One region of the Pseudoalteromonas sp. 2CM36K genome, then DNA from elsewhere that is predicted to be linked to it. Evidence: predicted binding sites of a transcription regulator. Region 1 holds the regulator's gene; each other region holds the start of a gene.

Region 1 (4,131 bases):
AAAAGTGAGGATCAACCAGTTGTAGGCCCGGCTGAAATAACTCAGCTCGAATAACCATCGCCATTGCCCCACCAATTAAAAACATGGTGAGTGAAAAAATTAAATATAAGCTACCTATATCTTTATGGTTGGTTGTAAATAACCAGCGCTTAAAGCCTGTGGCAGGTTGATGGGCATGATGAGCCTCATTGGTATTAGGTTGTTCTGCAATGCTACTCATTATTTAGCCTCCCCATCAGCATCCAGTGCCGCTTGTATCTCGCTCGGTTGAATTACATCACCAGTGTCATTACCCCACGCGTTGCGTTTATAGGTAATAACAGCTGCTATTTGCTTGATTGATAATTGCTTTGCGAAAGACTGCATAGCCGTACCCGGTTTACCGTGGAGCAAAATATCTATATGCCCTTTGATATCACCTATGACTATTGGGCTGCCTTTAAGAGCCGGAAAAACACCTGGTAAGCCTAAGCCAGTTGGTTGATGGCACGCCGCGCAGCTCGCCATATAAACCTGCTCACCAAGCGCCATCAGCTCTTCTTTTGGTACAACTTGGTCTAATAACGCAGCGTCTGCCTCAGCTGCTTTTTGTTTGGCTTGTTTAGCCTCTGCTAACCACGTTTTAAAGTCTTCTTCTGTTTTAGCTTCTACTACAACAGGCATAAAACCATGATCTTTACCGCAAAGCTCTGCACACTGCCCACGGTAAGTACCGACCTCATTAATATTAGTCCATGTTTCGTTAATAAACCCAGGGTTTGCATCTTTTTTAACGGCAAAGTCAGGCACCCACCATGAGTGAATAACATCATCTGAAGTCATTAAAAAACGTACTTTTTGATTAATTGGTAGTACCAGCGGTTTATCGACCTCGAGTAAATAGTTCGGGTTTTTATCAGCAAGATTGGTTATTTCATTTTGAGGGGTAGCTAGCATGGAATAAAACTCAACGTCCTCCCCCATATACTCGTAATGCCACTTCCACTGTGAGCCTGTAATTTTAATGGTGAGATCAGCTTTGCTGGCATCCTCCATGGCAATTAAGGTTTTAGTCGCAGGAATGGCCATAACAATTAATATGACAAAAGGGATCGCAGTCCACAGTATTTCTACTTTGGTGCTTTCATGGAATTGGGCAGGGACAGCCCCTTTAGATTTGCGATGATGAATGAGTGCCCAAAACATAATGGCAAACACGATCACCCCAATCACACAACATATTAAAAAAATAGTCATGTGCAGTTGGTATACATTATTACTTATATCGGTTACGCCTTTACGCATATTATATTGGCTATTAGCAAGCACATTCTGCGAAAAAACAAACAATATAAGCCACAAGGAAGAACTCAGCTTACCCATGTGACGGCTCCTTTGATGCTATTGCTGACGCAAAGCGAAGAGGCATACGGCTTAAACGCCTATTCGTTATTTTTATTTTTTATAAGGGTGCTGGATTTAGTAAATGTGTGTTCTCAAAACGACTAAGCTGTGAGTTATTTTTATTCCAGCTCTTTAATAACTAGTTAAAAAATAAACAATAAGCAAGGTGAGTATGAAAAATAGACAAGGTGAATTTTTTAAAATGCGCAGTTAAAAAATAGCAACCAGTCAGGCAATTAATCTAAGAGTCAGGTTTAGTAGGGGGTGTATTGAAATTACAGGATAGAAATATAAAAAAATTGTTAACTTAAAAAAGCAGAGTAAATTTGTTTATTTATAAAGTATTTAGTGATTTTATTTATGATAGGGGGAGCACTTAACATCATATAGTCATACATTTGATAAGTTAGACATTGTGCTGCTAACAAACCCAGCGCCTAATCACCATTAAGCGCTAAATTATGCTTTAATACTACATCCAGTCAGCGTTACGAATAACACCTACCGCTAAGCCTTCAATATTGAACGACTCATTTTCTAAATCGACCTCAATAGCTGAAAACTCATCATTTTCAGCATGTAAGAGTACTTTTCTGCCCGCTTTTTCTAAACGCTTCACGGTTACATCGTCGTCAACACGGGCAACAATAACTTGTCCATTTTCGGCAACTTGGGTTTTATGCACAGCAAGTAAATCACCATCCATAATACCAATATCTTTCATACTCATACCGTTAACACGCAATAAAAAATCGGCCGCAGGTTTAAACATTAAAGGGTCAATTTTACAGTGGCTTTCTACATGCTGTTGCGCCAATATTGGCTCACCGGCAGCCACCCTGCCAATTAAAGGTAAGCCTAACTGCTCTGGCTCCTCTTCTTCAACAAGCTGAATTCCGCGACTCGCGCCTGGCTTCATTTTAATAACACCTTTTTTGGCCAATGCTTTTAAGTGTTCTTCTGCAGCATTTGCACTTTTAAAACCCAGTGTTTGTGCAATTTCGGCACGTGTAGGAGGCATACCAGTGTCTTTAATAAACACTTTAATGAGTTCGAGTATTTGCGCTTGGCGTTTCGTTAATGGTCGCATACAACTGGTTTTCCATACAGTACAATTAACTGTGAGTATATACAGTTATTTAAAAATCGCAAATATAAATTAATGCCTTATATTCTGTTATCATCAAACAATAACCTACTTTAAAAGCAGGGTAATAAATGTAATTATTAGCAACGCATTATCATATTAATAAATTTTAATTCTCGATTACTTATCCAAGGAGCTAGCATGAGTATTTGGCATCAACCGATTACATTAGAGTTTTGTAAGCAATTAGATCAAGGTATTACAGGCCAAGGGACACTCATGAAAACCATGGGAATAGAGATCAGTGAAATTGGTGATGACTACTTAGTGGCAACTATGCCGGCAATTCCAGAGCATCATAACCCTATGGGTATCGTTCATGGTGGTGCAAATGTGGTACTTGCTGAAACAGTAGCAAGTTATGCCGCTAATTTTGTGGTTGATTTCAATCGGTTTTATTGTGTTGGCCAAGAGATCAGTGCAAGTCATTTAAAGGCATCACGCAATGGCACATTAACGGCCACAGCGAGAGCTTATCATATCGGCAAACGCAGCTCGGTTTGGGATATTAAAATAACCAATAGCCGCAATGAGCTTTGCTGCGTATCACGTATGACCGCAGCCGTAGTAGAGCGAAAAGGCTAGTAAATCTGTTAACCAAGGTTGAGGTTAAATTACTTTTCGAGAGGGTAAATAGTAATTTCCACGCCTGCACCAATTGCAGATATACGTAACAAGGTATCTGCATGTAAAGCTTGGTTAAAGCATTTTGGCGAAGTGCCAGACTCAAAACCCATATCGAATGTTCTGCGTGAACAACTCAACCATTGCTTTAATGCATTGCGTGAACACGACTCGATTAACTCGCACAAGTGATTAATCGCTTTATCTGGCGTGGTTATTTCACCTGCAACCTCAATGCGAGCAAGTTGACGGTATTCGTCTTTATCATAATGTAAAATAGTTGCGACCTTTTTTAAATCAGCAACTAATACGCTAATATCTTGCTTTGACTCAAGCTCTAGATCTACATTTAAAAATTGAATTTCCGACATTATCTCGTTTTTACCCTCTATTAATCTCATTGCAAACTTTAACGCAGTTTTACCGTTATACCAAATCAACAACGCAGGAATCACTGCATTAACGCGTTTTTAGCGTTAGCCTCTGAATATTACCCACTATTTACTCCTAAAAAACGCCCTACACAAAATACGCAAATTAAAATTAAAGCATGCCGGCGGCGGTTTACTTTTTTATTCTAGGCCTTAAACTAGCCGCTCCTGTAGTTCACGTATGTGATGGATATGATTCGGTTTATTTTAGCTTTGTTGGCTTGCTGTGCTTGTTTTTCAGCAATGGGCGAACAATTTACGCGGTTTTCGAGTGCCAAAAAGCACTTAATTAATACCCTTCCCGAAAACGCTAAAAGTATTTATTGTGGTTGCGATATAAAAAAACAAGGCAAAAAGTTAGTACCCGATCCTACCCATTGTGGCTACGTGCCTCGCAACACACTAACCCGCTCAGGCAAAGTAAATCAACGTGCATTGCGAATTGAATGGGAACATATTGTCCCTGCATGGGAATTTGGTCACCAGTTACAATGCTGGCAAGATGGTGGGCGTAAAAACTGCCGCAAAGTTAGCGCTAAGTTTCGC
Region 2 (4,131 bases), on a different contig from region 1:
TTACCCTTATTTTATTTGCCTCAACGCTTGCGCTTATTTTAGTGTTGTTTTTAATTTCTAAATTAATATTTGGCGGGGGCCGAAAGCTTGGCTTAAAGCCAGGTAACAGCTGGTCGTTGGCTATTGCGTCTATTCAAAAGCGCGCCAACGTTAATGCGGTGCAGCTAATTAGTTTTTCGCTAGCGATTAAATTACTGTTGTTTTTAATTGTGCTAAAAAACGACATTATTTCGGATTGGCAGTCTCAGTTACCAAGTGATGCACCTAATGCCTTTTTGGTTAATATTACGCAAAATGAGCTGGATCCGGTAAATGAATACTTAGCGCAAAAAGGCATTCAAGTGTCGGAGTTTTACCCAACGATTCGTGGCCGCGTGAATGCAGTAAATGGCGAAGCAGTAGCACGTGAAGTGTCATTGCAAGACAACGAGAAAAAAGACGAAGAAGCCCGCTCAGGTATTGGCCGCGAGCTTAACTTAACTTGGCTTAACGAAGTCCCCTCACAAAATGACATTATCGATGGCCAGTGGTTTGGCGATGACGCAGTAGCTGAGGCCTCACTTGAAGAGTCGATGATGAAGCGCCTTGATGTGAAAATGGGCGATACCCTCACGTTTTTAATTGGTGCGCAGTCGTTCGACGCTAAAATTACCAGTGTACGTAAAGTTAATTGGGCCACGCTTAAACCTAACTTTTTCATTATTTTAAGCCCTGATGTGTTGAGTAGCTTTCCGGCCACGTATATTTCATCAGTACGTATTGAGCCTGAGCAAAAGCGCGACTTTAGCCAGTTATTACGTACATATCCTACGATTACAGCGATTGATGTAGACAACTTTGTTAAACAAATTCAATCGACTATTGAGCAAGTGTCGTTAGCTATTGGCTTTGTACTGGCTATTGTGGTGTTGTGTGGCGCGTTGGTACTTATATCGCAGGTGCAAGCAAGCTTAGGTGAGCGGATGCAAGAAATTGTGATACTGCGTACTTTGGGCGCTAAAAGCCGATTAATCAAAAATGCCACCTTGTATGAGTTTTTATTACTGGGCGGTTTAGCCGGACTGGTGGCTGCATTTTTCAGCGACATTGCGTTATTGATTGTTCAGCAGCAAATGTTTGATTTAGCGGGTAAGCTGCATCCTAATATTTGGATTATTGGCCCCGTTGCTGGTGGCGTGTTTGTAGCAGGGTTAGGCTATTTTATGATTGCCCGTACGCTTAAACAAAATACCCAAGGCTTAGTACGCGCATTGGCATAAACTTTTCAGCCAAATAGCGTTTAAATGCCTACTTTTTATGTAGGCATTTTTGTTTTTGCTTGGTACTGGTAATTTATACAGTGCTCTGGCATTATTAGCATTATTAATGAATAACAATAATGAGAGTGCTGTTTGGCCATTATTTTAGGGATCGATCCGGGCTCGCGTTTAACGGGTTACGGTGTGGTTGCGCACCAAGGGGCTAAGTTTACTTACTTAGGCAGTGGCTGTATTAAATTAGCCGATCACGACTTTCCCACCCGACTTAAAATGATTTACCAAGGCATTACACAGCTTATAGAGCAATTTTCGCCTGAAACATTTGCTATAGAAAAAGTATTTATGGCGCATAACCCTGATTCTGCTTTAAAGCTAGGCCAAGCTCGTGGCGCTGCGATTGTCGGTGCCTCTATGGCCGACTTACCGGTTTTTGAATACTCAGCACGGCAAATAAAGCAAGCCGTTGTGGGTAACGGTGGGGCAGATAAATCGCAAGTTCAACATATGGTTAAAAACATACTTAAACTGCCAGGTACGCCGCAAGCCGATGCGGCGGATGCGCTTGCAATTGCAATTTGCCATGCCCACTCTGAACAAAATTTAATAAAACTAGCGGGTAGCGCAAGCAAAACCGTTAGAGGACGTCTAAGGAAATAACAATGATAGGTCGCTTAAACGGCGTGTTAGTTGAAAAACAGCCCCCAGAAATACTATTAGAAGTGAGCGGCGTTGGCTACGAAGTACAAATGCCAATGACCTGTTTTTACGATTTGCCTAAAGTAGGCGACAACGCCATTGTGTACACTCATTTTGTAGTACGCGAAGACGCACAGTTATTGTTTGGCTTTAATAATAAAACCGAGCGTGCGTTATTTAGAGAGCTGTTAAAAGCTAATGGAGTAGGGCCTAAATTAGGCTTAGCTATTTTGTCGGGCATGTCGGCGCAGCAGTTTGTAAGTTGCGTAAATAATGAAGATGCTACCGCTTTGGTTAAATTGCCAGGTGTGGGTAAAAAAACTGCAGAGCGTTTAGTGCTCGAAATGAAAGACAGATTAAAAAATTGGGGTAATGACTTATTTACCCCATTTAGCGATAGCGCCGTAATAGATCCTGCGAGCGATGCAACTATAGCCAATAATGCGGCCGATGATGCGGTTTCGGCGTTAGTGGCGCTCGGTTATAAATTGCCACAAGCGCAAAAAGCAGTAAAATCAATAAGCAAACCCGATATGTCGACTGAGGTTCTAATTAAAGAATCTTTGAAATCAATGCTGTGAGTAAATTATGATCGAAGCTGATCGCTTAATAGATGCTGCTGAAAAAACCAACGAAGACACCATAGATCGCGCTATTAGGCCTAAGTTACTGGCCGATTATCGTGGTCAGCCGCATGTTAAGCAACAAATGGAAATATTTATTGAAGCCGCGCGTAGCCGCAGCGAAGCGTTGGATCATTTATTAATATTCGGTCCGCCAGGCTTAGGTAAAACCACGCTTGCCAATATTGTAGCCAACGAATTAAATGTAAATATTAAAACCACCTCTGGGCCTGTGCTTGAAAAAGCGGGCGACTTAGCCGCATTGCTTACTAACCTTGAAGAAGGTGATGTACTGTTTATTGATGAAATTCACCGTTTGAGCCCGCAAGTTGAAGAAATACTCTACCCGGCAATGGAAGATTACCAGCTCGATATTATGATAGGTGAAGGGCCAGCTGCACGCTCTATTAAGCTTGATTTACCCGCGTTTACACTCATTGGTGCAACTACCCGTGCGGGGTCATTAACTTCTCCACTGCGTGACCGTTTTGGTATTGTTCAACGCTTAGAGTTTTACTCTGTGGAAGACTTATCGCATATTGTGGGGCGCTCAGCGCATTATCTTAGTTTAGAAATGTGTGACGATGGCGCCGCCGAAATAGCCAAGCGTTCTCGTGGCACGCCACGTATTGCAAATCGATTATTGCGTCGAGTGCGCGATTACACCCAAGTAAAGTCAGATGGTACGGTTAATGCTGAGGTAGCTCAACAAGCCCTCGACATGATTGATGTTGATAAAAGCGGTTTTGATTACATGGATCGTAAATATTTACTCGCCATCATCGAAAAGTTTATGGGTGGCCCTGTTGGCCTTGACAACTTAGCCGCGGCAATAGGCGAAGAGAAAGAAACCATAGAAGATGTGATTGAACCCTTTCTAATTCAACAAGGATTTATTCAGCGTACGCCGCGAGGGCGAATTGTCTCTGATAATGCGTATCACCATTTTGGTTTGTTACCTAAAAAAGATTAAATAACCAGAATAACTAAACTCTTTCTAAAGCCACTGTCATTTTAACGACAGTGGCTTTTTAGTATGAGCAAAGGTTAAATTTAGACGTATTTTACTTTGCCAATAATTCACTGAGCGTTAAGACATATCAGGCTACTGTGCGCCTGCAGTAATGGTATTGAGGATGAGTGTAACTAATTTTACAAATTGTGGGCAAAAAAAAGCCCGCAAATAATGCGGGCAAACAACAAGTTTAAGGAAGTAATCTAGGGAACTACGTTTTACTTGTTGAGGTCATACCCCAAGAAGTAAAAAAGTAATACGAAATAAATCATATTACGAAGAACTGGATTCAATGAAATAGCTTTCATTTAATGCGCTAGCTCGGTATGAGAGAATAATACCGAAGCGGCAGAATTTGTTCAAACTAGAAAATTTATATTTTCAGATTAAAAAAACTAATACCAGGGGTTTTCTGTTTTTACTTAATGTTGCATGTTAATTAACCATAAATTCTATAAGTTAATGAAATGCTTTGTTTATGTATATTAACATATAAACGTTCGGTATTAGTTTTACTATTACGTTAAGGTAAGCGTGT
Region 3 (4,131 bases), on a different contig from region 1:
TAATATATTGGAAAACATTCAAAATAGCATCGGTAAAATGAATTATTATTAATAAAATATCATGGCTTAGGTGATTTTTATAAATCTAAACTCATTGTTTTTAATTCTATTTGTTTTAAAAGCGAGCGAATAGATGGTTTTTTATCTACTTAAATTAGCGGGTTGGAGTTATTAGCAATTACCGTGTTATAGTTGGCTAGAAAGCTTTTATTCCAATACTGTCTTAATTATAAAATCTCAAGAGTCATTATTTGGATTACAAGCCTGTTATTACTTTTTTAAGTGGAGGCGAATTTGGAAACAGGAATGATTATTTCACTGGCATTGTACTTTATTGTAATGCTAGGAATAGGGCTATACGCATATAAGCAATCTACCAGTGATATTTCAGGGTATATGCTTGGTGGTCGTAATTTAGCCCCCAGTGTTGCGGCCTTATCAGCGGGTGCATCAGACATGAGTGGTTGGTTATTAATGGGCCTACCTGGTGCAATGTATTTATTTGGGTTGAGTAAAGTTTGGATTGCAATTGGTTTAGTATTAGGTGCATGGGCAAACTATTTTCTGGTCGCCCCAAGGCTGCGTGTTTATACTGAAAAAGCCAATGACTCCATTACTATTCCTGATTACTTTGCAAACCGTTTTGATGACAACAAAAATATACTACGTGTTATCTCTGCAATAGTAATTATTGTTTTCTTTACCTTATACACTTCATCGGGTGTTGTTGCCGGTGGTAAGTTATTTGAAAACTCATTTCAAATGAGCTACGAAATGGGCTTATACATCACCACAGGTGTGGTAGTGGTTTATACCTTATTTGGTGGTTTTTTAGCGGTTAGCCTTACAGACTTTGTGCAAGGCTGTATCATGTTTATTTCGTTGTTAGCAGTGCCAATTGCCACTTATATGATGCTTGACCAACCATTTATGGATACCTTAGCAAATGCAAATTATCAGCAGTTACTAAGCTCGCCTAAAGCAAGCGAAATTCATTCTTTAAGTATGCTTGACTGGTTTGCTGGTGGTTCTACCATTGCTATTATTTCTGCAATGGCATGGGGTTTAGGTTACTTTGGTCAGCCTCATATTATTGTTCGTTTCATGTCTGTTCGTTCAGTAAAAGAAATGCCAACCATGCGTCGTATTGGTATGTCTTGGATGACCTTATCTGCCATTGGTGCAGTATTTACCGGTTTATTCGGTGCTGCATACATGATTGAAAATCAAATGCCAATTGCCGATAAAGAAACAATTTTCTTAGTATTGGCTGAATTAATTTTCCACCCGTTAATTGCAGGTTTCCTACTGGCTGCTATTTTAGCTGCGATTATGAGTACGATTTCATCGCAATTATTGGTGTGTTCAAGTTCGTTAACTGAAGACTTCTACAAGATTTACTTAAACCGTGATGCCTCTCAAACTGAGCTGGTATTAGTAGGGCGTATTAGCGTAATACTGGTTGCGTTATTTGCTATTTACCTAGCGTATGACCGTAATAGTTCAATACTTGATCTAGTTAGCAACGCGTGGGCTGGTTTTGGTGCTGCATTTGGTCCTCTTGTCTTGTTTAGTCTTTACTGGAAACGTATGAACTTAAAAGGGGCTATTAGCGGTATGGTTATTGGTGCTTTAACAGTGCTTGTATGGATTTATGCGCCTATTACCATTAATGGTGAGAGCTTAAGCAGTGTAATTTATGAAATCGTCCCAGGCTTCATTTTAGCGAGTATTGCTATTGTGGTAGGAAGCCTCGTAACAGCTGAACCGAAAAAAGAAATTACTGATCTGTTTGATGAAGTTGAATCGTCATTGTAAGTGATTAGCTAACGTAAAGTTTTGGTTTAAAAAAAATGCCAACCAGTTTAACTGGTTGGCATTTTTTTATTGACTGACTTGTAACAATAGCAAATTGTGATGTCTTACTCGCTTCTCGTTATTATTACTTAAAGACATAAAAAAACTGAATACGAATCACGAATTCAGTTTCATAAATTAGTAGTGCGGCTTATAAGCTGCATACTATTTTTTAGATTAGCTCGCTGCTTTATCTTTTATATCAGCAACGTTATCTGACTTTGCTTTTTTAGCTTTTGCAGGTACTTCTTTAGCCCCCTTAAGTACCGCCATAAAGTCGTCTTTACTTTTCGCAATCTCAAGTGCAAGCGACTCAACTTGTTGTTCACTTAGTGGCACATCTACTTTTTCAAGCATGAGTTCTAGTGACTCGGCAATATCGAGCATTTTGTCATAGGCATCAGCTTCTTTTTTAGTAGTAAACGTCATGCGCTCGACTCCGTTTCGTTCTACAACATATTTAACAACAACAGCCATGATTTCTCCTGCTTACTTACGTGGCAATATGATTATTTTAAATCATTAGATTACTGTTTTTATATACAGTACAAGCTTGCGCGTGGTTTTGCAAGCTTTAGCCTTAGTTTATCTGCAGCTTGGTTGACAATAAAGAGTAACTCTACTTTATTTATTAAGTCACTTTATAACGCGTTGCAGTAAAGGAGTCGCAAGGAGTGATTGTTACCGTTAGTACTTAGTAACCACAACGTTATCTAAAAGTGCTGGGTGTAAGTAATCAATGAATGTTCATGTAGGAACGCAAAAGGAAATAGTATGAAATTAATTAAAATAATCTCGTTAGCAGCTGCTTTATGTTTATTACCTATGGGTACCACCTTTGCGCAAAGCGATATGCTATCAGAGCAGATGCAATCAGAGCAGATGCAATCAGCCATGGTTAATATTAATACTGCTGATTTAAAACAGTTAATCAAGTTACCAGGTGTCGGTAAGAAAAAGGCACAGGCAATTATCGATTATAGAGAAGCTAATGGTGATTTCGCATCACTTGAAGATCTAGCTAAAGTAAAAGGGGTGGGTAAAAAAATGCTAGCCAAACTTAATGGAAAGGTGGCGTTTTAACTTAAAAGGGCGCTATGCGCCCTGATCAAACTGTTTTAAGGCAGCACCAAGGTGCTTTTTAGCAAAGTTAATATCTACTGGTGCGGTTAGTAGCGGGTAGCTCAACCCAGCTACAATTAAAAAGGGCACCAGTAACCAACCTTCGAAAAGAGTAAATATTAAAAAGAATGGGCTTAATAGCATCAGCTTTAGTATGCGTATAAAGACCCTGTCACTGGGTGATAGCATGCTTAACGAGATCGCAATAACAGTTTGTCGTTGACGAACTTTTAAATGTTTAAGCTCATCAACTTGGCTTGAAAAAAAAGTAAACATATTAAAGTGACTTTTTAGTAATTAATCGACTGGCCACTAATATAAACAGTGTGGCGGTAAAGAGTACAAAAATAATTTCCATCCATGCTGGCATACTTAGGCTGGCAAATTGCCAATCTATATTTCCGCAATCACCTGTCGCTTCAAAAAATTGCGGTATCCAGTGATGTAACGGCATAAATTCTGGAAAATTTGGCTCAAATTCACAGCTAAATGCAAATGGGTCTGTGGTTGTTTGCATTTCAATGTGTTCACGAGCTATTAGTAGCCCCCATACACTTGAAATCCCCCATGTTGTATAGGCAACAATACGGACTACGAGGTTGTTTGGTTTACTGGCGCCAATAATACCTGCAAAAAGTAAACCTAATACCGCGGTGCGTTGGTAAATACACATAATGCACGGTGCTAACCCCATGTTGTATTGAAAAAAGAGCGCGATGACTTCAAGCAGAAAAACAATCCCACTGAATAATAACCAAGGTGTACGTTGAGTACTTAGATTAGCAAGCCAGTTCATAACAAATCCGTATTTAAATAAGGGCTTAGATTATGACGTAGGATAAACAGCGGAGCAAGTAAAAGGGAGGAGCTATGAAATTTCCTAGCTCCTCAAAGTCGGGGAAGTTCTTAATGCCCAGAATTCGCTACAGGGATGTGGTGTTGTATTATCCCCCAATCATAAAACAAACTGGTTATTTCACTCAAGCCAAAATAAGTCGCGCTTAACCCAACAAAGGTAAGCACAAAAGTGTAAGGTAAAGCCATATACACCATTCGACCGTAAGATAGGCGTAACACGGGAGCTAGTGTTGATGTCAGTAAGAATAAGAAAGCAGCTTGACCATTAGGGGTGGCCACGCTGGGTAAGTTTGT

Evidence for each region. The regulator LexA, encoded in region 1, represses DNA repair genes until DNA is damaged. The targets are predictions, from matches to a motif close to TACTGTATNNNNATACAGTA.
Region 2: a site for LexA is predicted at 1,323-1,342, ahead of ruvC (crossover junction endodeoxyribonuclease RuvC). Genes of this name have one in related genera too.
Region 3: a site for LexA is predicted at 2,386-2,405, ahead of MTN97_RS02935 (YebG family protein). Genes of this name have one in related genera too.

Annotation. Positions count from the first base shown of each region.
Region 1 is NZ_JALNTK010000017.1:29,466-33,596, reverse strand. It holds gene ctaD (cytochrome c oxidase subunit I) at 1-220, opposite strand, end outside; gene coxB (cytochrome c oxidase subunit II) at 220-1,362, opposite strand; gene lexA (transcriptional repressor LexA) at 1,856-2,473, opposite strand; gene MTN97_RS11660 (PaaI family thioesterase) at 2,672-3,115, shown strand; gene MTN97_RS11655 (hypothetical protein) at 3,145-3,525, opposite strand; gene MTN97_RS11650 (endonuclease) at 3,778-4,131, shown strand, end outside.
Region 2 is NZ_JALNTK010000037.1:6,399-10,529, forward strand. It holds gene MTN97_RS17340 (ABC transporter permease) at 1-1,259, shown strand, start outside; gene ruvC (crossover junction endodeoxyribonuclease RuvC) at 1,392-1,916, shown strand; gene ruvA (Holliday junction branch migration protein RuvA) at 1,919-2,536, shown strand; gene ruvB (Holliday junction branch migration DNA helicase RuvB) at 2,544-3,551, shown strand.
Region 3 is NZ_JALNTK010000003.1:182,097-186,227, reverse strand. It holds gene putP (sodium/proline symporter PutP) at 307-1,818, shown strand; gene MTN97_RS02935 (YebG family protein) at 2,035-2,334, opposite strand; gene MTN97_RS02930 (ComEA family DNA-binding protein) at 2,632-2,940, shown strand; gene MTN97_RS02925 (hypothetical protein) at 2,953-3,255, opposite strand; gene dsbB (disulfide bond formation protein DsbB) at 3,257-3,775, opposite strand; gene nhaB (sodium/proton antiporter NhaB) at 3,886-4,131, opposite strand, start outside.